2 linked regions of the Telluria mixta genome follow. The protein of the gene in region 1 binds, or shares a complex with, the protein of each later gene. Links are inferred from orthologs where the notes say so. Each region holds a gene or a part of one and is shown on either strand. Other genes may lie near its edges.

Evidence for each region.
Region 2: the proteins of fliM (region 1) and cheY are in contact, whole or in part, in a crystal structure (PDB 1F4V), measured with the Escherichia coli proteins. The link is inferred for Telluria mixta from one-to-one orthologs.

Annotation. Positions count from the first base shown.
Region 1 is NZ_CP119520.1:3,432,236-3,441,863, reverse strand. What follows is about bases 6,864-9,613. They hold fliM (flagellar motor switch protein FliM), read left to right. Parts: upstream 6,864-7,621; coding sequence 7,622-8,605; downstream 8,606-9,613. Other genes in these bases: fliO (flagellar biosynthetic protein FliO), read left to right, coding at 9,208-9,613; fliN (flagellar motor switch protein FliN), read left to right, coding at 8,624-9,049; fliL (flagellar basal body-associated protein FliL), read left to right, coding at 7,052-7,594. Also shown: flagellar hook-basal body complex protein FliE, read right to left, coding at 1-67; flagellar basal-body MS-ring/collar protein FliF, read left to right, coding at 236-1,921; flagellar motor switch protein FliG, read left to right, coding at 1,921-2,931; P0M04_RS15270 (flagellar assembly protein FliH), read left to right, coding at 2,976-3,656; flagellar protein export ATPase FliI, read left to right, coding at 3,653-5,041; flagellar export protein FliJ, read left to right, coding at 5,078-5,518; P0M04_RS15255 (flagellar hook-length control protein FliK), read left to right, coding at 5,549-6,841; more of fliO, read left to right, coding at 9,614-9,628. UniProt on the Escherichia coli protein: FliM is one of three proteins (FliG, FliN, FliM) that forms the rotor-mounted switch complex (C ring), located at the base of the basal body.
Region 2 is NZ_CP119520.1:4,215,158-4,232,367, forward strand. The notes cover bases 11,683-14,641. They hold cheY (chemotaxis response regulator CheY), read left to right. Parts: upstream 11,683-12,943; coding sequence 12,944-13,339; downstream 13,340-14,641. Other genes in these bases: cheD (chemoreceptor glutamine deamidase CheD), read left to right, coding at 11,683-11,687; P0M04_RS18865 (protein-glutamate methylesterase/protein-glutamine glutaminase), read left to right, coding at 11,705-12,778; cheZ (protein phosphatase CheZ), read left to right, coding at 13,340-13,972. In the rest of the region: kynA (tryptophan 2,3-dioxygenase), read right to left, coding at 1-689; kynU (kynureninase), read right to left, coding at 750-2,024; flagellar transcriptional regulator FlhD, read left to right, coding at 2,609-2,926; flagellar transcriptional regulator FlhC, read left to right, coding at 3,022-3,570; P0M04_RS18820 (class I SAM-dependent methyltransferase), read left to right, coding at 3,591-4,364; flagellar motor stator protein MotA, read left to right, coding at 4,499-5,359; flagellar motor protein MotB, read left to right, coding at 5,396-6,367; P0M04_RS18835 (hypothetical protein), read left to right, coding at 6,393-6,944; P0M04_RS18840 (response regulator), read left to right, coding at 7,023-7,388; chemotaxis protein CheA, read left to right, coding at 7,434-9,596; P0M04_RS18850 (chemotaxis protein CheW), read left to right, coding at 9,632-10,129; P0M04_RS18855 (CheR family methyltransferase), read left to right, coding at 10,185-11,069; more of cheD, read left to right, coding at 11,088-11,682; P0M04_RS18885 (flagellar brake protein), read right to left, coding at 15,286-16,041; panC (pantoate--beta-alanine ligase), read right to left, coding at 16,150-16,989; P0M04_RS18895 (segregation and condensation protein A), read right to left, coding at 17,010-17,210. UniProt on the Escherichia coli protein: Involved in the transmission of sensory signals from the chemoreceptors to the flagellar motors.

The sequences.
Region 1 (9,628 bases):
GTGCCGCCGACTTCAGCTGCGCCATCATCGCTTCGATCCGGCTGCTGTCGATGCCGCCGATGTTCATGTCCGTTCTCCCCGTGCCTGTCAAACAAATCGATTCAGGCTGTCAGAATATCAGCGCCCGGGCAACGATTGCCCCCGAGCAGCGCCGTAAACAGGGCCTTATTCCGGGGTTTGAATGTTGCCGTACGGCTCCATAATGGCGTTCATACACCCATTCCCTCCCCCCAACATGGCAACGACAGCGGAAGAACTCCTCGACAGCGACATCGCAACCCCGGCCGACGAGAAGCCGAAGTTCTGGCAGACGACGAACGGTAAACGCATCGTCATCGGCGGCGCCATCGCCGGCGTGGTGGCCATCGTCGCCGCATTGTGGCTGTGGACGTCAGCGCCGGAATACAAGGTGCTGTTCTCCAACTACACCGACAAGGACGGCGGCGCCATCACCGCATCGCTCGACCAGATGGGGGTCAAGTACAAATTCTCCGAGAGCGGCAGCGCGATCCTCGTGCCGGCCGACCGCATCCACGACCTGCGCCTGAAGCTGGCCCAGCAAGGCCTGCCGCGCGCCGGCAACGTCGGCTTCGAGCTGCTCGAGAACCAGAAGCTGGGCACGTCGCAATTCGTCGAGCAGGTCAACTACCAGCGCTCGCTGGAGGGCGAGCTGGCCAATTCGATCCAGTCGCTGGCCGCCGTCTCGTCGGCCCGCGTGCACCTGGCGCTGCCGAAGCCGTCCGTGTTCGTGCGCGACCAGCAGAAGCCGACCGCCTCCGTGCTGCTGAACCTGCAACCGGGCCGCGCCCTTGACCAGGCCCAGGTCAGCGCCATCGTGCACCTGGTGGCCTCGTCGATCCCGGAACTGACGCCGTCCAACGTGACCGTCGTCGACCAGAACGGCACCTTGCTGTCGGACAGCGCGAACAAGAACGGCAAGCAGCTCGACCCGAACCAGCTGAAGTACGTCGAGGCGCTGCAGCAGAACATCGTCAAGCAGGTCCAGTCGATCATCGCCCCGCTCGTGGGCCAGAACAACGTGCGTGCCGAAGCGACGGCCGAAGTCGACTTCGCCCAGACCGACACCGCGGCCGAGATGTACAAGCCGAACTCGCCGCCGGAACCGCAGGCGATCCGCAGCCAGCAGACGTCCGAGCAGACCGGTCCGGGCAGCACGAACCCGTCCGGCATCCCGGGCGCGCTGTCGAACCAGCCGCCGGGCGTGGCGACCGCACCGCTCGAAGGCGGCGCCCAGCCGCAAGGCCAGGCAACGACGACCGGCCCGAGCCGCAAGGATGCCACGACCAATTACGAAGTCGACAAGACCATCCGCTACGAGCAGAAGCCGATGGGCGGCATCCAGCGCCTGACGGTCGGCGTGGTGGTGAACTACCGCCGCAGCATCGATCCGAAGACGGGCAAGGTCGTCGTCAAGCCGCTCACCGCCGCCGAAGTCGCGCAGATCAACGAACTGGTCAAGCAGGCCATGGGCTACAGCCAGGCGCGCGGCGACACGCTGAACGTGACGAACGCCCCGTTCGACGGCGTCGACAAGCCGGAAGAGCAGGCGCCGGACTGGTGGAAGGATCCCGCCAACCTGCCGCTGGCGAAGGACATCGCACGCTACGTCTTCATCGCCCTCGTGCTGGCCTTCCTGTGGTTCCGCTTCGTGCGGCCGCTGCTCAAGCCGGCGATCAAGAAGTTCGACGAAGCCGTGGCGATCCCGCCCGAGCCGGAACCGGAAGAGCCGGAACCGGAACCGGAGCCGGATCCCGAAGAAGAAGCCCGCGTGCTGCGCGAGGCGGAAGAACACCAGAAGGTCCAGGTCTACAAGAGCAACCTGGAAATGGCGAAAGACATGGCGAAGAACGATCCGCGTATCGTGGCCAACGTGATCAAGGAATGGCTGGGGACTGAATAATGAGCGACAAGGACAAGGACAAGGAAAGCACGACCAAGGCGGCCATCCTGATGCTGGCGCTGGGCGAGGCCGAAGCGGCCGAAGTGATGAAGTTCCTCGGCCCGCGCGAAGTGCTCAAGCTGGGCGCCGCGATGGCGCAGATGAAGGCCGTGCAGCACGAGGAAGTCCTCACGGTGCTGGGCGAATTCCGCGAGCGCGTCGACCTGCAGTCGACCGTCGGCCTCGATTCGGACGAGTACATCCGCCAGGTGCTGACCAAGGCCCTCGGCGACGACAAGGCCGCCGTGCTGCTGAACCGCATCCTGGGCGGCAAGGACGCCTCCGGCATCGAGAGCCTGAAGTGGATGGATTCGCCGTCCGTGGCGGAACTGATCCGCAACGAGCACCCGCAGATCATCGCGACGATCCTCGTGCACCTCGAGCGCGACCAGGCCTGCGAAGTGCTGGCCCATTTCACGGACCGCCTGCGCAACGACGTCGTGCTGCGTATCGCCACCCTGGACGGCGTGCAGCCGGCCGCGCTGCGCGAACTGAACGACGTGCTGACCAAGCTGCTGTCGGGCAACGAGAACATCAAGAAGTCGTCGCTGGGCGGCGTGCGCACCGCGGCCGAGATCCTGAACTTCATGAGCGGCGAGCAGGAAAGCTCGGTCATGGAGAACATCAAGAACTACGACAACGACATGGCGCAGAAGATCATGGACGAGATGTTCGTGTTCGACAACATCATCGATATCGACGACCGCGGCATCCAGCTGCTGTTGCGCGAAGTGCAGTCGGAGATGCTGATCATCGCATTGAAAGGCGCGTCGCAGGACTTGCGCGATAAAATCTTCAAAAACATGTCGCAACGTGCGGCGGAAATGATGCGCGAAGACCTGGAATCGAAAGGTCCCGTGCGTCTGTCTGAAGTGGAAACCCAGCAGAAGCAGATCCTGCAAATCGTCCGGCGTCTCGCCGACGAAGGCCAGATCGTGCTGGGCGGCAAAGGTGAGGATTCGTTCGTCTGATGGTTATCTCAAAAGAGTTTCAGTCTGCATATCAACGCTGGGAAATGACGTCGTTCGGCGACGAGCGTCCCAGCGTCCGTGCCCAGCGCGAAGCCGAAGCCGCCGCTGCCGCGGCCGCCGCGCGCGCGTACGAACCGCCGCCCCAGTCGGAGTCCATGATCCAGCTGCCGACCGCGGAAGAGCTCGAAGCGATCCGCGCCGCCGCGCGCGACGAAGGCTATGCGGAAGGTCTCGAAGCGGGCCAGGCCGAAGGCCATGCCGCCGGCTACGAGGAAGGACTCTCGCTCGGCCGCGCCGAAGCGGCCGAGGAACTGGAACACCTGCGCGAACTCGCCACGACGTTCGGCGACGCCGTCACGCAAGCCGACGAAGCCATCTCCAACGACGTGCTGGAACTCGCGCTGCACCTGGCGCGCGGCATGGTGCGCACGGCGTTCGACGTGAAGCCGGACCTGATCATCCCCGTCGTGCGCGAAGCCATCGACTACCTGCCGAACCTGCAACAGCCGGCCCTGCTGATGCTGCATCCGGAAGACGCGCTGATCGTTCGCAGCGGCATTGGCCACGAGCTGGACAAGAACGGCTGGCGCATCGTCGAAGACGACAACATCGCGCGCGGCGGCTGCCGCGTGGACACGGCCAGCAACCAGATCGACGCCCAGATCGGCGCACGCTGGCAGCGCCTGACGCATGCGCTGGGCAAGGACCTGGACTGGCTGGAATGAACACACATACCGGCCGCTGGAAGGCTTACCTGAACGACTGCGGCAGCGTGGTCGATCTCGTCGAGCCGATGCAGGTGTCGGGCCGCGTCACGCGCGTGGCCGGTCTCGTGATGGAGTGTGTCGGCCTGAAACTCGCGGTCGGCGCCGCCTGCATGATTCCGGTCGCGTCCGGTGCCCGGATCGAGGCGGAAGTCGTCGGCTTCGAGGGCGAACGCCTGTTCCTGATGCCGCAGTCGGACGTCGAAGGCGTCGTGCCCGGCTCGCGCGTGTTCCCGATCGAAGCGAGCATGCCGAAACCCGGCACCGTGACGCATCCGCGCCGCCGGCCGATGGACCGCGCGCGTCACCTGCCCGTCGGCTGGGGCCTGCTCGGCCGCGTCGTCGACGGCGCCGGCCGCCCGCTGGACGGCAAGGGCCCCGTCTCCACGGAACACATGGGGCCGCTGAACGCGCGCCCCATCAACCCGCTCGACCGCGTACCGATCTCGGAAACGCTGGACGTCGGCGTGCGCGCCATCAATGCCATGCTGACGGTGGGCCGCGGGCAACGTCTCGGCCTGTTCGCCGGTACTGGCGTCGGTAAATCCGTGCTGCTGGGCATGATTGCGCGCTATACGACGGCGGACGTGATCGTCGTGGGCCTGATCGGCGAACGGGGCCGCGAGGTGAAGGAATTCATCGAGCAGATCCTCGGCGAGGAAGGCCTGGCCCGCTCGGCCGTCGTGGCCGCGCCGGCCGACTCGCCGCCGCTGATGCGGCTGCAGGGCGCCGCCTACGCCACCGCCATCGCCGAACACTTCCGCGACGAGGGCCGGAACGTCCTGCTGATCATGGATTCGCTCACGCGTTACGCGATGGCCCAGCGCGAGATCGCCCTCGCCATCGGCGAACCGCCGGCAACGAAAGGCTATCCGCCGTCCGTGTTCGCGAAACTGCCCGTGCTGGTGGAGCGCGCGGGCAACGGCCAGGCCGGCGGCGGCTCGATCACGGCGTTCTATACCGTGCTGTCGGAAGGCGACGACCAGCAGGACCCGATCGCCGACGCGGCGCGCGGTATCCTGGACGGCCACATCGTGCTGAACCGCAAACTGGCCGAGGCGGGCCACTACCCCGCCATCGACATCGAACAATCGATCTCGCGCGCGATGCACGGCATCACGTCGCGCGAGCACCAGCAGGCCGCGCGCACCTTGAAACAGCTGTATTCGCGCTACGAGCGTTCGCGCGACCTGATCAGCGTGGGCGCCTACGCGCCCGGCACGGACCCGGTGCTGGACAAGGCCATCGCCTTGAACGAACGGATCGAGGCCTTCCTGTGCCAGGAAATCCACGACAACGTCGGCATGCTGCAGAGCTTGGGGGAATTGACCTCGCTGTTCGGCTGATTGGCCGGTAAAGCTCATCGGTATACTTGATCTACCATGGCCAACGCATCCGCACTCGACACCCTGATCGACCTCGCCCAGCGCGAGTCCGACGCCTGCGCGAAGCGCCTGGGCGCGGCGCTGAAGGCCGTCGACGAGGGAGAGCAGAAGCTGCAGATGCTGCTCGGCTACCGCGACGACTACGCGAACCGGCTCGACGCGGCGCAAATGGCAGGCATCACCCCGTTGGCGTACCAGAATTTCGTCGCCTTCCTCGGCAAGCTGGAACAGGCGATCGACGGCCAGCGCGAAGTGCTGAAGCACGCGCGTGTCAAAGCCGACATGGAAAAGAAGGGCTGGCAGGAAAGCGAGCGCAAGCGCCTGTCATACCGGACCCTGAACGAACGCGCGGCCGCCGAGGCACTCGCGATCGAAAACAAGCGCGACCAGAAGATGATGGACGACCACGCGGCCCGCACGGTCCGCGCCAGGCGCTGACCGCGCCACCCAACCTGAGCGACTAGCGACATGAACACGACCTCCCCTCTCCAGCTCAACACGGCCAGCGGCATCAACCAGCGTCCGAACAACCCGGGCAATGGCGGCAGCGACGGCAGCCAGTTCAGCGCGATGCTGAGCGGCGAACTGGAGCGCAGCACACTCGCGTCCATGCCGGCGCCGGCACCTGCCCCCGCGCCCGCCCCGAAGCAGGAGGCGTCCAAGCCCGCCGAGGCGGACAAGTCTGCGCAGCCCGACGAGGCCGCACCGCAGGCCGCCAGGCCGGCCGACAGCAAGGCGGATGCCGCCGATGCGAAGGACGATACCGCCAAGGCCGACGACGACAAGGCCGAGGACGACAGCACGGCCAAGGCGGGCGACCCGGCCAGCGCGATGCTCGCGCTGATGGCAAGCCTGCACAAGCCGGGCGCGGACGCGGGCAAGACGACGACCGCGGCCCAGGCTTTCGACGCGCTGTCCGGCAAGGGCAAGCGCACGGACGCCGGCCAGCTGGCCGCGCTGCAGGCCGCGATGAAGTCGGTGTCGAAGGAAGCCGGCACGGACGTAGCCGGCGCCAGGACCTTCTCGGCCACGTCGATCAAGAACCCGGCCCTCGCGGCCGCCGGTGCCGACCTCGGCGCGGACAAGGCGGCGGCCTCGGCCGACCTGCGCGCCGCGCTGGGCAATGTCAAGGCGGAAGTCAAGCCGCAGCTGGATCCCGCCGAATTCAGCCTGCAGCAGGCGCGCGACGCCGCGCTGCTCGCCCAGAAGGAACAGGCACCGGTGGCGACCGTCGCGGCGGCCCAGCTGCAGCCGGCCATGCTGGAAGCGGCCCAGGCCGCGGCTGCGGCCAGCGAAGAGCTGTCGGCCCACGTCGGCACGGATGCGTGGAACGACCAGGTCGGCCAGAAGGTCATCTACATGGTCGGTGCCGAGGACCAGACCGCGTCGCTGACCCTCAACCCGCCGGACCTGGGTCCGCTGCAGGTGGTGCTGTCCGTCTCCAACGGCCAGGCCGACGTGACGTTCTCGGCAAACCAGCTGGAAGTCCGCCAGGCGCTGGAAAACGCCCTGCCCCGCCTGCAGGAAATGATGAAGGAGAGCGGCATCGCGCTGGGCAATGCGACCGTCAACGCGGGCATGTCGAACGGCGGCCAGGCGCAGCAGGACCAGGCGATGGCGTCGAACGGCTTCGGCCGGCGCAACAATGGTCGCGGCCAGGGCGGCAACGATGCGGGCACGGTGGTGGGCGAAGCCACGGTCCGGCCAGCCACGCGCATCGCACGGAGCGGCGATCTCGGGGTGGTCGATACCTTCGCGTAAATAGTTCTGGCGTCATTGACAACCAGATGGGGTGATCGCTGCGTGGCATCGATCACCCTTTTCACGTCCAGGGATACAGCCTCGACAACAAATCCGTCAAGAAACAACGAGATACCCCAGGTTCCTCCTTCTTTTCGACCGTTGCCGCTGCTCACTTTTTCTCGATAATGACATAATGACGGGACGATCCAACAGTGGGACCGAAGACTCTTGAAAGCGAATCCAAAAATCAAAGCCGATCCGAAAGCGGATGCGGCGGCACCGGCAGCCAGCGGCGGTAAAGGCAAGCTGTTCATCATGATCGGCGCGGCCGTGGTCGTGCTCGGCCTGGGCGGGGGTGCCGGCTGGTACTTCATGCACGGCAGCAGCGCGGAAGCGGCGGCCGAACCGGCCAAGAAGGAACACTCGAGCAGCAAGAAAAAGAAGAAGGACGAGGCACCGCCCGAATACGTGGCTGTCGACGCCTTCACGGTCAACTTGCAGCCGGAGCACGGCGATCAATATCTGCAGGTCGCGTTCACCCTGCAGGTCGAGGGTCCGGAGCAGGTCGAGCTCATCAAGGCCAACATGGCCAAGGTGCGCAGCCGCGTGCTGCTGCTGTTGTCGGGCAAGAAGGCGTCCGAGATCAGCACGGTGGAAGGCAAGCAGCAACTGGCCGGCGAGATCCTCGCGGCGGTCAACGAACCGTTCGTGCCGCACGGTGACGAACAGGAAGTGTCGGACGTTCTCTTCACTTCCTTTATCATCCAGTAAAGCAGAAGTCATTACGGTAAAAGCAGCATGGCCGATAATTTTCTCTCACAGGAAGAAGTCGATGCCCTCCTAAAAGGGGTCAACGGCGATCAGGACGACGTCGCGACGCCTGAAGACACCTCGGGAGTCCGCACGTATAACCTGGCAACGCAGGAGCGGATCGTCCGCGGCCGCATGCCGACGCTCGAGATCATCAACGAGCGTTTCGCCAGGTATCTGCGCGTCGGCCTGTTCAACTTTTTGCGCCGCTCCGCCGAAGTGTCGGTGGGGTCGGTGCGCGTGTCGAAGTACAGCGAGTTCATCCGTAACCTCGTCGTGCCGACCAACCTGAACCTTGTCCACATGAAGCCGCTGCGCGGCACGGCCCTGATGGTGTTCGACCCGGGCCTCGTGTTCCTGCTCGTGGACAACCTGTTCGGCGGCGACGGCCGCTTCCACACGCGCGTGGAAGGCCGCGATTTCACGCAGACCGAACAACGCATCATCATGCGCATCCTCGACATCGTGTTCGAGGCGTATGCCAAGTCGTGGGAACCGGTGTACCCGATCGAATTCGAGTACATCCGCTCGGAGATGAACACGCAGTTCGCGAACATCGCCACCCCGAACGAAGTCGTGGTATCGTGCACTTTCACCATCGAGCTCGGTTCAGTGTCGGGCCAGATCCACTTCTGCATGCCCTATTCGATGGTCGAACCGATCCGCGACGCGCTGACGTCGAGCATCCAGGGCGAGGCGCTGGAAGTCGACAAGCGCTGGATCCGCCTGCTGACGCAGCAGATCCAGGTGGCGGAAGTGGAACTGGTGGCCGTGCTGGGCCACGGCAAGGCCAATTTCGACGAAATCCTGAACATGAAGGTCGGCGACGTGATCCCGATCTCGGTCCCGGAAACGCTCCAGGCCACCGTGGACGGCGTGCCCGTCATGGACTGCAGCTACGGCGTGTTCAACGGACAATATGCGCTGAAGGTCGAAAAACTGCTGGCGAACAGCGAAACCTTCAACAAGTAAGCAACACAGGAGAGAAACATGTCCGACACTCAAGACGACCAAGGCAGTCTCGACGACGATTGGGGCGCAGCGATCGCCGAACAGGCCGCCGCGGAAGCCGCTGCGCTGGCCAACCAGCAGCAGGCGGCCTCGGCCGCCGTGTTCAAGGATTTCTCGAACAAGGGCCCCCGTCCGGAGACGCCCAACGACATCGACTTCATCCTCGACATCCCCGTCCAGCTGACGGTGGAACTGGGCCGCACCAAGATCGCCATCAAGAACCTGCTGCAACTCGCGCAGGGTTCCGTGGTCGAACTGGATGGCCTGGCGGGTGAGCCGATGGACGTGCTCGTCAACGGCTGCCTGATCGCCCAGGGCGAGGTGGTGGTCGTGAACGACAAGTTCGGTATCCGCCTCACCGACATCATCACCCCGTCGGAGCGCATCCGCAAGCTCAACAAATGACGGCACGCCTGCTGACCACCCTCGCCCTCGCGCTTCCGCTGGCCGCCTGCGCGGCCCAGCCGGGGCCTGGGCAGGCAGCGGGACGGTCGGCCGATACTGCACCGGCGGCTGCGACGACGGCAGCTGCGCAGGCACCTGCATCGGCACCTGCGCCCGTCTTGACCGAACCTGCGGCGGCGACGGCCCCTGCTCAGCAGACGACCCAGCAAGTCCAACACGCCACCTCGGCCACCTCGCCCGCGCCCGCTGCGAATGCACAACCGCGGGCAGTCGCCGGCACCGGCGCGCCATCCGCTGCGCCGACGCCCACCGTCCAGCCTGACACCACCGCCGCACCCACCGGCGCGGCAGTCCCCGCCACGCAGCCCGACGTCGTCGCCCCGCGTCCCGCCACGCCGGGCACGGCCGTTCCGCCGGTCACGATGCCGGCCGGCTCATCGACGGGCAGCCTGTTGCAGACACTGTTCGCGCTGATCCTCGTGCTGGCCGTGCTGGGCGCCCTCGCCTGGTTCCTCAAGCGCTACGGGCCCAAGGTCGGCGGCGGTAACGCGAACCTGCGCGTCGTCGGCTCGCTGAACC
Region 2 (17,210 bases), 790 kb from region 1 along the record:
ATGCGCTCCACCGTCGACACGTGGCGGAAGCGCCAGAAGCGGAACGCCGTCTCCAGGTCGACCAGCTTCTCGGCCAGTTCGTACAGGGCCCAATGGTGCTCCGGGTCGCGGTAGACCTCGAGCCACGCGGCCATCACGGAGTCGTCATGGACGGTCGGCTGTGTCGGGTCGGCGTCCAGCCGGCCCGGGGCGATGGCGAGGCCGGTCCGGGCCAGCAGCCGCACGGCTTCGTCGTAGATCGACGGCGCGTGCAGTTCGCGTTCGAGCAGCGCGTGGTGCTCGGGCGACGTCTTGTGCACGGCCAGCATAGCGGCGTTCTTGTTCCCGAGGATGAATTCCAGCTCGCGATATTGAAATGACTGGAAGCCGGACGACGAGGCCAGGTAAGGGCGGATCGCGCTGTATTCCGGCGGCGTCATCGTGGCCAGCACGTCCCACGCGTGCACCAGCTGGTCCATGATGCGCGCCACCCGCGCCAGCATTTTAAAAGCGGGCGGCAGGTCGTCGGCCCGGATGTGGGCGCGCACGGCCTGCAGTTCGTGCAGCATCAGCTTGATCCACAGCTCGCTCGTCTGGTGCTGGACGATGAACAGCATTTCGTTGTGGTTCGGCGAGCGCGGGTGCTGGGCCGACAGGATCTGGTCCAGGCCCAGGTAGTCGCCGTAGCTCATGCTGCGGCTGAAATCCATCTGCGCGCCGTGCCACTGCGCGTCTGCTTTGTCTTCCTTACCGGTGTCCACGGTGCCTCCTCAGGTCACGGCGCTGCGTTCGGCGCGGGTGTCGTATGCTTCGCGGTCGAGGATGTCGCGCAGGGTCTCGACGGCGTCCCACACGTCCGCGAAGCTGGTGTACAGCGGCGTGAAGCCGAAGCGCATGATCGCCGGCTCGCGGTAGTCGCCGATGACGCCGCGTGCGATCAGCGCCTGCATCACCGCGTACCCGTGCGGATGCGTGAAGCTCACCTGGCTCCCGCGCGCGGCATGCTCGCGCGGCGTGACGAGGCCCAGCGGATGCGCGGCGCAGCGGCTTTCCACCAGCGCGATGAACAGGTCCGTCAGCGCCAGCGATTTGGCGCGCAGGGCGGCCATGGTGGTGGCCTCGAAGATCTCGAGCCCGCACTCGACGAGCGCCAGCGACACGACCGGCTGCGTGCCGCACAGCGCGCGCCCGATGCCGTCGGCGGCCTCGAACCCGTGCGACATCGCGAACGGCGCCGCATGGCTCCACCAGCCCGTGAGCGGATGGCGGAACGCGGCCTGGTGGCGCTTGGGCACCCAGATGAAGGCGGGCGCGCCCGGCCCGCCGTTCAGGTATTTATACGTGCAGCCTACGGCGAAGTCGGCATCGGCCCCATTCAGGTCCACCGGCACGGCGCCGGCCGAATGGGCGAGGTCCCACAGCACGAGGGCGCCGCGGGCGTGCGCGTGACGGGTCAGCGCGGCCATGTCGTGCATGCGCCCCGTGCGGTAGTTCACGTGCGTGAGCATCAGTACGGCGCAGTCGGCGTCGACGGCCGCTTCCAGTTCTTCCGGCGTGTCGACCAGGTGGATGCGGTAGCCGCGGTCCAGCCAGCGTGCGAGACCGTCCGCCATATAGATATCGGTGGGGAAGTTGCTGCGTTCCGTGACGAGGACCTTGCGGGCCGGGTCGCGGTCGGCCTGGATCGCGAGCGCGGCGGCCAGCGCCTTGAACAGGTTCAGCGACGTCGTGTCCGTGACGACCACTTCGCCGGCCCCGGCGCCGATCAGGGGCGCGAGGCGGTCGCCCAGGCGGCCGGGCAGGGCGAACCAGCCGGCCGTGTTCCAGCTGCGGATCAATCCCTGGCCCCACTCCTGGGCGACGACGTCGCGTGCGCGGTCGAGGGCGGCGCGCGGGCGGGCGCCCAGCGAATTGCCGTCCAGGTAGATGACGCCCTCGGGCAGGTCGAATCGGTCGCGCAGCGGTGCGGCCGGGTCGGCGGCGTCGAGCGCGAGGCTGGCCGCGCGCGTGGTGACGGCGGCGGTGTCATACGTAGGTGGGTTCATGCGGGAAGTGTAGCCACTTTTACATCAATCGGGCGCAGAAAAAATTTTTCGAAAATTTTTGGTCCGGACCCTAAAGTTCTCCGGAAGGCGTCCGATAACCCATCCAGATACCCGGGAAAGGGTCTCGAAAAAAATTTTTGCAGGAACCCTAAAGTTTTCAAAAAGGCTGCCGATAACCCTCTCAGATGACCGGGATTGGATCAAAAAAAGTTTGTCGAAACCCTAAAGTTCGGCAAAAACGGTCCGATAACGAGTCAGTAGGGTTGCTTGAGGGACAAAAAATTTTTTTTGAGGAACCCTAAAGTTCCCGAAACCGTTGACGTAAACCAACACAGCAATACGTTGTTGGCGACGTCGAAGGGCAGGAAAACGCCCCGGTTGCACATCATTCTTCCGCCCCCTTTTCATAGGGGAGCCACCACGATTCGGCAGGGTTTGTCAGACAAACTCCTACGGATCGACTTCGTCTTTGCCGGACGAAAAATACAGACACTCTCCAATTCTCCAAAAGTTTCCTCACAGTCAGAATCTATCTCAACGGCAACACACAACGCCTCACAGATAGATCAACCGGAGAGATGGAAATGACTGCGAACGACATGATGGCTGAAATTCGTGATGCAAACCTGAGCTACCTGATGCTGGCACAGCAGATGATCCGCGCAGACAAGGTCACCGCAATCTTCCGTCTCGGCATCTCGGCCGACATCGCCGACCTGCTCGAAGGCATGAGCAACGCCCAGATCCTGAAACTCGCCGGCGGCAACATGATGCTGGCCCGCTTCCGCTTCGACGACGCCGCGATCCTCGGCATGCTGACGAGCCACAGCAAAGACCGCGCCCTGGCCCAGTCGCACGCCGCCATCCTGATGGCTGGCCAGCCCGCCGAAGAAATCGCATAGGGTCAGAGCCCGGTTTTTCAGTTAGGGCTCTAACCCGGGTGTCCCGGCCTGCAGCCCCATCAAAGTCGAACTCAAGCGAAGTCACGGAGAACAGCATGACCAAGAAAAGCGTCGTCTCGGAAGCCCAGGAAATCCAGCTGGCCATCGAACTGATCCAGCTCGGTGCCCGCCTCCAGCTGCTGGAAAGCGAAGTCTCCCTGTCGCGCGAGCGCCTGATCAAGCTGTACAAGGAACTGAAGGGCGTGTCGCCGCCGAAGGGCATGCTGCCGTTCTCGACCGACTGGTTCCTGACCTGGCAACCGAATATCCACGCTTCGCTGTACATCAACATCTATAAATTCCTGGTCGAGTACGCCGGTGCCACGGGCATCGAAGCCGTGATGAAGGCCTACAAGCTGTACCTGGAACAAATGCCGCCGGCCGCGGGCGAAGAGCCGCTGCTGTCGCTGACCCGCGCTTGGACCCTCGTGCGCTTCTTCCAGGGCAATATGCTCCAGCTGGCGCCGTGCTCCAAGTGCCAGGGTAAATATGTCGTCAACGCCCTCGACCTGAACAACGATTACCAGTGCGGCCTGTGCCACATGCCTTCGCGTGCCGGCAAGACCCGCAAGGCCAAGGACGCCGCCGCACTCGCCGCCGCCTGAGCGGTCCTCCCTCCAGGTCGATGACCCAGCCTGCCTCGCGCCGCGCATTCGCGGCGCCGTCCGTCCGCGCGCTGCTGGCCCAGGCCGGCGCTTTCCCGCTTACCCTGATCGCCGTCTGGCTGCTCGCCCGCGCGGGCATGCCCATGTCGTGGGAGGGCGTTGCCCTCATCCAGGGTGCCTTCGCCGCGCTGCTGGCCTGGGCCTTCCGGCTCGCCATCTGGTGGCGCGCCATCGAACTCGTATTTCCGACCGGCGTGCTGCTGGCGCGCGGCTTCGATCTGCCGCCGGGCCTGTTCCTCGTGCTGTTCGTACTGTTCCTTCTAATATATTGGTCGACGTTCCGCACGCAGGTGCCGTACTACCCGTCCGGGCGTACGGCCTGGGATGCCGTCGCGGACGTGCTGCCCGCCGACCGTCCGCTCGCGATCGCCGACGTGGGCAGCGGCCTGGGCGGCCTCGTGCTCGACCTGGCGCGGCGCCGGCCGGATTCCCGGGTGGACGGCATCGAACTGGCACCGCTGCCGTGGTTCGTCAGCCGCGTGCGCGCAAAACTGTCCGGCAGCCGGGCGCGCTTCCTGCGTGCCGACTACGAATCGGTGAATTTCAGTCACTACGACGTCGTGTTCGCCTATCTGTCACCGGCCGCGATGGCAGGGTTGTGGCGCAAGGCGGAGAGCGAAATGCGCCCCGGTAGCATCCTGTTAAGTTACGAATTCGACATTCCCGGGAGAATGCCCGACCGTCGCATTGTGACGACTAACAGTAAGAAAATTCTCTTTCTTTGGCAATTTTGACGGTCGTCGGGGCACTTTTACTTGCCCGTGGGCCATTCTCAAGCTAATCTAGTTCCCTACGTAAATATTTCTCTTTGGATTCATCAACTTGGATCCAATCCGGGCGAACCCCGGAATCACGCATCGGGAGTCCCGTGTTTGTCATTGTTGGTTACGTAATCGTCTGCGCGTGCGTCTTCGGCGGCTTTGCCATGGCCGGCGGTCACCTGGCAGCATTGTTCCAGCCCCTCGAACTGCTGATGATCGGCGGCGCGGCCTTCGGTGCATTCTTCGTCGGTAACACGCCCAAGGCGGTGAAGGCGACCGTTGCGGCGCTGCCCACGCTGTTCAAGGGTTCCAAATACACGCGCGAAATGTACATGGAGTTGATGTCGCTGCTGTTCGACGTGCTGTCGAAGGTGCGCAAGGAAGGCCTGATGTCGATCGAAGGCGACATCGAGAGCCCCGAGCAGAGCCCCGTGTTCTCGAAGTACCCGCTGGTGCTGGCGGACCACCACATTATCGAATTCATCACCGATTACCTGCGACTGATGGTTTCGGGCAACATGGACGCGTTCCAGATCGAGAACCTGATGGACAACGAGATCGAGACCCACCATCATGAAGGTGCGGTCCCGGCGCAATGTATCGCGAAGCTGGGCGACGGCCTGCCGGCGTTCGGTATCGTGGCGGCCGTGATGGGCGTGGTGCACACGATGGAATCCGTGGGCCTGCCGCCGGCCGAGCTGGGCATGCTGATCGCGCACGCGCTCGTCGGTACGTTCCTCGGTATCCTGCTGGCCTATGGCTTCGTCGGACCGCTGTCCAGCCTGCTCGAACAGAAGCTGGAAGAATCGAGCAAGATGTTCCAGACCGTGAAGGTGACGCTGCTGGCGAGCCTGAACGGTTACGCGCCGGCGCTGGCCGTCGAATTCGGCCGCAAAGTGCTGTACTCGACCGAGCGTCCGACGTTCGCGGAACTCGAGGACCACATCAAGAAGGCCAAGAGCAAGTAATGGTGCGAGGTAACCACATCGGCGCGGGAGTCCGTCATGGCTGACGAAGGCCAGAAGCCGATCATCGTCAAGCGCGTCAAGAAGGGCGGCCATGGTCACCATGGCGGTGCCTGGAAGATCGCGTACGCCGACTTCGTGACGGCGATGATGGCATTCTTCCTGCTCATGTGGCTGCTCGGCTCGACGACCAAGGGCGACATGGAAGGCATCGCCCAGTACTTCAAGACGCCGCTGAAGGTCGCCATGCAGGGCGGCTCAGGCGCCGGCAACAGCAATTCGATCCTGCAGGGCGGCGGCAAGGACCTGACGCGCCGCAACGGCCAGGTCAAGAACGGCGACATCGAGCCCAACAAGAAATCGATGGACCTGAAGTCCGCGCGCGAAGCCCTCGAGAAGGCCGAGGCGGCGCGCCTGGAAGAGCTGAAGCAACGCATCCAGCAGACGATCGACGCCAATCCGCTGCTGCGCAAGTACAAGAACCAGCTGCTGCTCGACGTGACGAGCGAAGGCCTGCGCATCCAGATCGTCGACGAAAAGAATCGCCCCATGTTCGCCTCGGCGAGTGCGCAGTTGCAACCGTACACCCGCGACATCCTCGATGTGCTGGGCCTCGTGCTGAACGACGTGCCGAACCGTATCGGGCTGTCGGGGCACACGGATTCCACGCCGTATTCGACCGCCGAAGGTTATACGAACTGGGAATTGTCGGCCGACCGCGCCAATGCTTCGCGCCGCGAACTGGTGCATGGCGGCCTGTCCGACGCCAAGATCCTGCGCGTGGTGGGTCTCGGCTCGGCCGTCCATCTCGACCGCGCGGATCCATTCAACCCGATCAACCGCCGCATCAGCATTCTCGTGATGAACAAGCGGACCGAGAACGCCGTGCTGCACGACGGTACGCCGCTGGACGTGCCGGGCGAAAGTGCGGATGCGGCGGTAAAAGCCGTAGCTGAGGCAACGGGTGGCGGTCTGGCACAGCCGGCGGCAGCGCCGGCCGGGAAGAAATAACGGGCGGGGAGTTCTGGAGGATTTTATGACGACAAGAAAAAAGATTCTCGGGTCACACGTCAAGCGCCTCCTGTCGGGTGTATCCGACCATGGCCGGCGCCACCTGTCCGAAGTCGAGACCGACCTCGTGCAGACGACGTTGTTGCTGGAGGAAGCCGTCGAGAAGCTGACGAACAGCTTCATGGCGATCCACCACGTGGTCGACTCGCGCCAGGAGGCGATCAACCGCCTGCTGGCGGGGCAGGCCCCGACGGCCGAGGAGAGTGCATGCCTGACGGGCATGTCGGGCGAGATCGCCGGCCACGTGAACGCGGCCGTGACGAGCATGCAGTTCCAGGACATGACGAGCCAGCTGCTGGACCGCACGCTGCGCCGCGTGACCGGCCTGCGCGATTTCCTGACGACGCTGTCCGAGCATGGCGACGAGATCCTGCCGGAGAGCGACGGCGACGAGATCGTCGAGCGCCTCGGGAAGGTCAGCATGGCGCTGGCGATCCAGTCGCTCGAGCTGCGGAGTATGCTGCGCAAGTCGGTGGAGCAGCGGCATCTCGAGAGCGGCGACGTGGAATTGTTTTAATTTACGGGGTCAGAGCCCGAATTTCTCGGGTGGGCTCTGACCCCGACTGACTACAGAAAAAACAGCAGGAGCATAAAGATGGCAAAAACTATTCTCGCAGTCGACGATTCCAGTTCCCTGCGCCAGATGGTGGCTTTCAGCCTGAAGGCCGCGGGCTACCAAGTGGTGGAAGCCGTCGACGGACAGGATGGCCTGGAAAAGGCGAAGCTTCAGACCGTCGACCTGGTCCTGACCGACCAGAACATGCCGAAGATGGACGGGCTCACCCTCATCAAGTCGCTGCGCGGCCTGCCGGGCTACCAGAAGACGCCGATCCTCATGCTCACGACCGAGTCGTCCGAAGACATGAAGACGAAAGGCCGCGCGGCCGGCGCCAACGGCTGGCTGGTCAAGCCGTTCGACCCGCAGCGCCTGATCGAGGTGGTCAAGAAAGTCATCGGCTAAGGGGCCCATGGGTTTCCCGCCGATCGCACCAGACGGATATTTGACATGACCATCGACATCAGCCAGTTTTACAAGGTCTTTTTCGACGAGGCGGAAGAGCTGCTCGCCGAAAAGGAGCGTCTGCTGCTGGCCGTCGATATCGATTCGCCGGACCCGGAAGACCTGAACGCGATCTTCCGCACCGCCCATTCGATCAAGGGCGGGGCGTCGACCTTCGGCCTGAACGACATGAGCGAGGTGACGCACGTGCTCGAGTCCCTGCTGGACCGCATCCGCAAGGGCGAGATGGCACTGACCAGCCAGCACGTGGACGCCTTCCTGGCCGCCAAGGACATCCTCAAGATGCAGCTCGACGGCCACCGCAACGGCGCGGAGGTCGACCAGGAGGCGGTCGCCAACGTGCGCATGATGCTGCACGACCTGTCCGAAGGCGTGATCGTGCCGACGCACCAGCCGACCGTGCCGTCGTTCCTGCACGCGGAACAGAAGCAGCAGGTGACCGAAGGCGCCCACCGCTACAAGATCGAGCTGCCCGACCTCGCCAAGCGCGACGTCGATGCACTGGTGGACGAACTCGGCCTGCTGGGTCGCGTGTCCGTCGTGCCGCTCGAAGCGGGCCGCACGGCGCTGATCATCATGACGCACGAGGGCCTGGACGACATCATCGCCATCTGCTCCTTCGTGCTCGATCCGAACGACCTCAGGATCTTCGAGGCGCCCCCGCTCACGCCCGAGCAGCGCGCGCGCGAAGCCGCCGAACGCGCCCGCATCGAGGACGAGCAGGGCTACGGCTTCTTCGACCCGGCCGACCCGGTCGATGACGCCACCACGGACTCGTCGGAGGACGAACTCGGCTACGGCTTCTTCCAGCCGATCGAGCAGATCCGCCTGGAAGTCGGCATCGTGGCCGAGGTGCCGCCGCCCGTGCCCGCGAAGCCGGAACCGCTTGAAGTGACGGAAGTGGCGGCCGAAAAGAAAGCCGCCAAGAAGGCCGCCGAGGGTGGCCATGCGCAGGGTTCCGAATCGTCGTCGATCCGCGTGTCGATCGAAAAGGTCGACCAGCTGATCAACCTCGTCGGCGAGCTGGTGATCACGCAGGCGATGATCGAGCAACGCAGCTCGGGCCTCGATCCGATGGTGCACCAGCGCCTGTTGGCATCCGTGTCGCAGCTGACGCGCAATACGCGCGACCTGCAGGAAGCCGTCATGTCGATCCGCATGATGCCGATGGACTTCGTGTTCTCGCGCTTCCCGCGCATGGTGCGCGACCTGGCCGGCAAGTTGGGCAAGAAGGTCGACTTCATCACCAACGGCGCTGCCACGGAACTGGACAAGGGCCTGATCGAGCGCATCGTCGATCCGCTCACGCACCTGGTGCGTAATTCGATCGACCACGGCATCGAACTGCCCGCCGCGCGCGTGGCCGCCGGCAAGTCGGAGTCGGGACGCCTGTTCCTGTCCGCCGCGCACCAGGGCGGCAATATCGTGATCGAAGTCGCCGACGACGGTGGCGGCCTGAATCGCGAACGCATCCTGGCCAAGGCAAAGCAGAACGGCCTGCCGGTGTCGGACAACATGAGTGACGCCGACGTCTGGCAGCTGATCTTCGCACCGGGCTTCTCGACGGCGGAAATCGTCACCGACGTCTCCGGCCGCGGCGTCGGCATGGACGTCGTCAAGCGCAATATCCAGGCGCTCGGCGGCACGATCGACATCCGCTCGGCGCGCGGCTTCGGCACGACGATCCTGATCTCGCTGCCGCTCACGCTCGCGATCCTGGACGGCATGTCGATCCGCAGCGGCGAAGAGATCTACATCCTGCCGCTGGGCTTCGTCGTGGAGTCCCTGCAGCCGGCGCGCGCCGACGTCAAGGAAATCCACGGCCAGGGCCGCGTGGTGAAGGTTCGTGGCGAATACCTGCCGCTGATCCCGCTGTACCAGATGTTCAACATCGAGCCGCGCATCACCGACCCGTGCGAGGGCATCCTCGTGATCCTCGAGGCGGAAGGGCGCAAGGCCGCGCTGTTCGTCGACGAACTGGTCGGCCAGCAGCAGGTCGTCGTGAAGAACCTGGAAGCGAACTACCGCAAGGTGGCCGGGATTTCCGGCGCCACCATCCTCGGCGATGGCGGCGTGGCGCTGATCCTGGACGTCGGCGCGCTGCTGCGTTCGTCGCGCCAACTGTCCGACGAATCCGTCATCTCCTGATTTAAACCGTACTTTTGCTCCGATAAGGAACCGACATGTCCACTCAACCGACGAACAAGCCGAACGATGCCCACGACGGCAACGGCAGCGAATACCTGGCCTTCACCCTCGGCTCCGAGGAATACGGCATCGACATCCTGAAGGTGCAGGAGATCCGCGGCTACGAAGCCGTGACCCGCATCGCCAACGCCCCCGAATTCATCAAGGGCGTCATCAACCTGCGCGGCATCATCATCCCCGTGGTCGACATGCGCATCAAGTTCAACCTGGGCACGCCGACCTATGACCAGTTCACGGTCGTGATCATCCTGAACATCGGCGGCCGCATCATGGGCATGGTCGTGGACAGCGTGTCGGACGTGACCACGCTGACCCCGGACCAGATCAAGCCGGCGCCGGAGATGGGCAGCGCCTTCAACTCCGACTACCTCACCGGCCTCGGTACCGTCGACGAGCGCATGCTCATCCTGATCGACATCGACAAGCTGATGTCGTCCAGCGAGATGGGCCTGATGGACCGGATGGCAGCATAAGACAGGCAGCGCGGCGCAAGGGACACACCCGGACCGCACGCGGTCCGCAGAACGAATGCAACCCATGGCAAACAACGTGCCGCACAATACGAAGCCGGTGGCAAAACAGGAGACCGGCAAGGAGTTCGACTTCACGCGCGCCGACTTCGAGCGCGTACGGGGCCTGATCTACCAGCGCGCCGGCATCTCGCTGGCCGACAGCAAGCAGGAGATGGTCTACAGCCGTCTCGCGCGCCGCCTGCGCGCCAACGGCATCGCCTCGTTCGCGTCCTACCTCGACGCGCTGGAAGCGGGCCGCATGCCGGCCGAGTGGGAATCGTTCACGAACGCGCTGACGACGAACCTGACGTCGTTCTTCCGCGAGGCGCACCATTTCCCGCTGCTGGCCGAACACGCGCTCAAGGCGCGCGCGAGCCACGGCGGACCGCTCACGATCTGGTGCTCGGCCAGCTCCACCGGCGAAGAACCGTATTCGATCGCGATGACCGTGTGCGAGGCGTTCGACACCTTGACCCCGCCGGTGCAGATCATCGCCACCGACATCGACACGAACGTGCTGGCCACGGCCAGCGCCGGCGTCTACCCGATCGAGCGCGTCGACAAGATGGAACAGGCGCGCCTGCGCCGCTTCTTCCTGAAAGGGAAGGGCGCCCAGGAAGGCCTCGTGCGCGTGCGCCCGGAGCTGCGCCAGCTGATCACGTTCCGGCAATTGAACCTGCTGGCCGACGGCTGGGACGTCAAGGGCCCGTTCGACGTCATCTTCTGCCGCAACGTGATGATTTATTTCGACAAGGCCACGCAGCGCAAGATCCTGTCGCGCTTCGTGCCCCTGATGAAACCGGACGCGCTGCTGTTCGCCGGCCACTCCGAGAACTTCCTGTACGTCTCCGACTCGCTGCGCCTGCGCGGCAAGACGGTTTACGAATTGAACCACGGCTGACGCCCACGACACTCGCCCATGGAAACGAACAGCCATTTCGCCACCAACGTCTACTACGACCGCACCTTCGACTGCGACGCGGCCAAGATCCTGCCCGGCGAGTACTACTACACGGGCAAGGACATGCTGATCGTGACGGTGCTTGGCTCGTGCGTGTCGGCCTGCATCCGCGACCGCGTGAAGGGCCTGGGCGGCATGAACCACTTCATGCTGCCGGACGGCGGCGATCCGGGCAACCCGGTCTCGGCCTCGATGCGCTACGGGACGTATGCGATGGAAGTGCTGATCAACGACCTGCTCAAGGCCGGCGCCCGGCGCGAGCACCTGGAAGCGAAGGTGTTCGGCGGCGGCGCCGTGCTGCGCGGTTTTTCCGCGATGAACGTCGGCGAGCGCAATGCCGCGTTCGTCATTCAATTCCTCAAGACGGAACGGATTCCCGTGCTGGCCGAGGACCTGAACGACATCTACCCGCGCAAGGTGTATTTTTTCCCGCGCACGGGCAAGGTGCTCGTCAAGAAACTGATGCAGACCCATAACGACACGCTGGCGAAGCGCGAGCTCGATTACGCCAGCCGCCTCAAGGTCACGCCCGTCTCCGGCGCCGTCGACCTGTTCTGAAGAGAAAGGCAAAACCAATGACAAAGATCAAAGTGGTGATCGTGGACGATTCCGCCCTGATCCGCAGCGTGATGACCGAGATCGTCAATTCGCAGCCCGACATGGAAGTCGTCGGCGTCGCACCCGATCCGCTCGTCGCCCGCGACCTGATCAAGCGCACGAATCCGGACGTGCTCACCCTGGACGTCGAGATGCCGAAGATGGACGGCCTCGACTTCCTCGAAAAGCTCATGCGCCTGCGCCCGATGCCCGTGCTGATGGTGTCGTCGCTGACGGAGCGCGGTTCCGAGATCACGATGCGCGCGCTGGAACTGGGCGCCGTCGATTTCGTGACGAAACCCAAGATCTCGATCCAGAGCGGCATGCGCGAGTACACCGAACTGATCGCCGACAAGATCCGTGGCGCGTCGCGCGCCCGCATCAAGCCGCGCACCCTGCAGGCGCCCGCGGCCGGCGGCGCCACGCCGCTGCCGCAACTGCGCAATCCGCTGACGTCGTCGGAAAAGCTGATCATCATCGGCGCCTCGACGGGCGGCACGGAAGCCATCCGCGAATTTCTCATGCAGATGCCGTCCGACTGCCCCGGCATCCTGATCGCCCAGCACATGCCGGAAGGTTTTACCAGTTCGTTTGCGCGCCGCCTCGATTCGCTGTGCAAGATCAGCGTCGTCGAGTCCGCCGGCAACGAACGTGTGCTGCCGGGCCACGCGTACATCGCGCCGGGCCACTCGCATTTGCTGCTGACGCGCTCCGGTGCGAACTACATGACGAAGATCGAGCAGAGCGAGCCCGTCAACCGCCACCGTCCGTCTGTGGACGTCCTGTTCCGCTCGGCGGCGCAGGCGGCCGGCAAGAACGCCGTCGGCGTGATCCTGACGGGCATGGGGAAAGACGGCGCACAGGGTATGCTGGAGATGAAGAACGCGGGCGCCTACAATTTCGCCCAGGATGAAGCGTCGTGCGTCGTGTTCGGCATGCCGCGCGAAGCGATCGCCATCGGCGCCGCCCACGAGGTGGCCGCCCTGAGCGCACTGCCGGGCCTCGTGCTTGGCCATCTGGCAACGCATGGGGGCCGGGCGTTGCGCGTTTGATCCGCAGGGGTGGGTTTCGCTGCGGTTTTATCGCCGTAGAGCAACAAAAATGCTATGCTTCAGCTTGTATCGCAGTGCCGAATCTACCAACACACAAGAGGTTTACAACCGAATCCGGTTGAATAGGCCTCATAATCAGAGTTAAGAGAAACAACGGAGTAATTCATGGCTGACCCTAAGATGCGTTTCCTGGTTGTTGACGATTTTTCGACGATGCGCCGCATCGTCAAGAATCTGCTGAAAGAACTGGGTTACAGCAATGTCGACGAGGCGGAAGACGGTGTCCAGGCACTGGCCAAGCTGCGCAGCGAACAGTTCGATTTCGTCGTGTCCGATTGGAACATGCCGAACATGGACGGCCTGACGATGCTGCAGAACATCCGTGCCGATCCCGCACTGGCCAAGCTGCCGGTGCTGATGGTGACCGCCGAAGCCAAGAAGGAAAACATCATCGCGGCGGCGCAAGCCGGCGCCAACGGCTACGTTGTGAAGCCGTTCACCGCGGCCACGCTGGACGAAAAGCTGAACAAGATTTTCGAAAAGATGGAAAAGGCCGCGTAAATGAGCGAGCACATCGCCGACTCGACCTCGTCCGACGAGGTCCTGAGCCGGATCGGGCACATGACCCGCGCATTGCACGAAAGCCTGCGCGGGCTGGGCCTGGACAAGCTGATCGAGAAGGCCGCCAGCGACATCCCCGATGCGCGCGACCGTCTCGATTACGTCGTCCGGCTGTCCGAGCAATCGGCCAAACGTGTGCTCGACGCGACCGATGCCGCCAATCCGCTGCAGGATGGCATCGACGACCGTGCCGCCGAACTGAGCCAGTCGTGGCAGGCCCTGCTGGCCGCACCGGGCGCCGACGGCGACTGGCGTGCGCTGGCCGAACGGACCGTCGCCAGCCTGGCCGAATCACGCGAAGCGGCCAGCGCCACGAAGGCGCATTTGATGGACATCATGATGGCCCAGGACTTCCAGGACCTGACCGGCCAGGTGATCTCGCGTATCACGGGCATCGCCCAGAACCTGGAAAAGCAGCTGGTGCAAGTGCTCGTCGATTTCGCCCCGAGCGAGATCAAGCGCGAGCTCGACAATGGCTTGCTGAACGGTCCGCAGATCAACCCGGAAGGCAATACCGACGTCGTGGCCGACCAGGGCCAGGTCGACGACTTGCTGGACAGCCTGGGCTTCTGATCCCGACGCGGCGGCTTCAAGCCGCCGTTTTTCGTTCCACCCGGCGATCGTTACAAGACATGCACCAGACTCACTTCCTCGTCCGTGAACCCTTGCTCGACCCGAAGCAGCGCGTGATCGGTTACGAGCTCTGCTGGCAACAGCGCGACGGCCAGGCACTCGGCGACGCCGACCTCGAACGCCTCGTCGCCTTCGTCGCCGAACACGTGGTCGACGAGGAGCAGGGCTGGCTCCTGCGCGACAAGATCCTGTTTCTCGACGCCGTGCCCGCGATGCTGTCGCTGGATGCGCTGCACGCGCTGCCGCCGGAACGCACCGTCCTCTCGCTCTCCGTGCGCGAGCTCGCGAACCCCGACACCCGTGCGGCCGTGCAGGCGCTGCGCGCCGGCGGCGTCGGCATCTCGATCCGCGGCGCCGACCTGGCGCTGCTGGGCAAGAACCTGGCGCCCTACGCGTCCTACGCCGAAGTGCGCTTCGCCGGCGCCGACGTGGCGGCCCAGGCGCGCACCTACGCGGCCGCGAAGCAGTCGGCGTTGCGGCTCGTCGGGCGTCCCGTGTCGACGTGGCAGGACTTCGACGCCTGCGCGGCGCTGGGCCTGGACGCCTTCGTCGGCAAGCTGCACCTGACGCCGCGGCCGGGCAACCCCGTCAAGGGCATGAACCCGGCCCAGACGATCATCCTGCAGCTGATGCAGATGGTGCAGAACAACGAGGACGTGCCCAAGATCGAGGCCGTGCTCAAGCGCGACCCGGCGCTGATCTATAAACTCCTGCGCTTCATTAACTCTGCCGGTTTCGGCTCGGGCCGCGAGATCCAGTCGCTGCGCCAGGCGATCGCGATGCTCGGCTACGCGCCGTTGTACCGCTGGCTCGTCCTGCTGCTGGCCACGGCCAGCACGAGCGGCTATTCGCCGGTGCTGATGGAAACGGCCGTCGTGCGTGCGCGCCTGTGCGAACTGCTGGGCCAGACCTGCCTGCCGCGCGGCGAGGGCGAGCACTTGTTCGTGGCGGGCATGTTCTCGCTGCTGGACCGCCTGCTGGGACTGCCGATGAAGGAGGTGCTGGACACGATCCAGTTGCCGGAGCAGGTCGTGCAGGCGCTGCTGGGACGCGGGGGACCTACGGGCCCTATCTCGCGCTGGCGGAGGCATGCGAGCTGAATTCGGATCTCGTCGCGTCGCTGGCGGCGTCGCTGGACATCAGCCCGCTCGACGTCAACAAGGCGCACCTGTCGGCGCTGGCGTGGGCGCAAAACGTGGCGGCGTGATCCACCAGGCAAAACGGCCCATCGCGGGCCGTTTTGCCTGGTTTTCTTATCTGCGCTTCTGTATCTTGTCGACCGCCCGGTCGAGCGTCTGACGCATCTGCATCGAGATGTTGGAGATGCGGCATCCCACCTGCACCTGCTGGCCCAGCAGGAACGTGCGGAACGGCCGCAGCAGGCGGACTTCGAGGTCGGCCGTGACGACGAGCGTGGTTCCCATTTCCAGCAGCACGCCGTCCAGTTTCTTGCCCACGTACAGTTCGAGCGCCTGGTCCGGCGTCGCGCGCAGGCCCACGCCGCCGCGCGAAAAATCGTACAGCGGCATCTCGAACACCTTGCCCATCATGGTGAAGCGGGCGCTGTAATTCATTCCCACCGGCGATTCGAGCCTGGGCTCGGCGCGGCGGTTCAGCACGAGGCAGACGTCCGGCAGCGGCAGCTGCACGAGATCGGGCCGACCCGGCACGACCGCCCAGTTGGCATCCAGTTCGAACTGGATCTTGGCGTTGCCGCCGAGCGCGGCGACGAACGTGGCCGGGCCTTCCGCCAGCACGAGGTCACCAGCGAGCTCGAGGCTGAAGACCTTGCCCTCGGGATCGACGCTGTCGATGCGCGCCAGGAAGAAATCCTGGCCGCGCGGATACACGGTCACGGCTTCGCCGGTCAGGGCGAGCGTGGTCAACGCGTCGCCGATGTCGAACGGTTCGCGCATGTCGTGCGCGCCCGTGTTCAGGTGGATCCGGTCGACGACGTCGTCCGGTTTGGGCGGACCTTTGCGCATCATAGCCATTGAGAGGTCGGTCAAGACGCTACTCCTTCTTTTTACGTGGTTTGGGTAAAAAGCCAAACTCCGAGTCTAGCAAGAAGAGTTGCCAATTCCTACAACATATTTGCAACAATGGAACTATTAGAGTCAGATCTCAAGATTATCGATCAGACGCGTCGCACCAAGTTTGGCCGCCGTCAGGACGACGAGCGGGGCGCCCGCTTCATATTCCTCGCGGCTCGGCGCCTGCAGGTTCATGCGCTTGCGGATCGACACGTAGTCGGGCTGCCAGCCACGCGCGGCCAGGCGTTCCATCGCGTCGCGTTCGAGCAGCGCAAGGTCGGCGTGGCCGGCGCGGGTCTGCTCGGCCACGTACTGCAGCGTCTGGTACAGGAACGGCGCCTCGGCGCGTTCCGCCGTGCCCAGGTAGCCGTTGCGTGACGACAGCGCGAGGCCATCTTCCGCGCGGAAGGTTTCGGCCCCGATGATTTCCGTCGGCAGCGCGAACTGGCGCGCCATGTTGCGGACGATCATCAGCTGCTGGTAATCCTTCTTGCCGAACACGGCCACGCGCGGCTGCACGCACGAGAACAGCTTCGTCACGACGGTGCACACGCCGTTGAAGAAGCCGGGGCGGAATTCGCCTTCCAGGATATTGCCCAGGTCATCGGGCGGCTGCACGCGGTATTCCTGCGGTTCCGGATACAGGTCTTTCTCGGTCGGCGCGAACAGCACGTACACGCCTTCCTTCTCCAGCTTGGCGACGTCCGCCTCGAACGTGCGCGGATATTTGTCGAAGTCCTCGTTCGGGCCGAACTGCAGGCGGTTGACGAAGATCGAGGCGACGACGGGATCGCCGTGGCGGCGCGCCAGGCGCATCAGCGACAGGTGGCCTTCGTGCAGGTTGCCCATCGTCGGCACGAAGGCGGTGCGCAGTTGTCCGCGCAGCTGGTCGCGCAGTTCGTCAATGGTGGAGATGATTTTCATAGTGTCAGATTCGAAATGGGTCACGCCGGGGAATAGGCGAGCCGCACGTAGATGGGGGCGAAAGGTTCGGCCTGGGTTATTTCGATTAACGTTTCTTTCGCCAGTTCGAGCATCGCGACGAAATGCACGACGACGACGGGCACGCTGGCCTGGCCGCCGAACAGTTCCGAGAACTCGACGAAGCGGGCCGACTGCAAGGTGCGCAGGATGGCCGACATGTG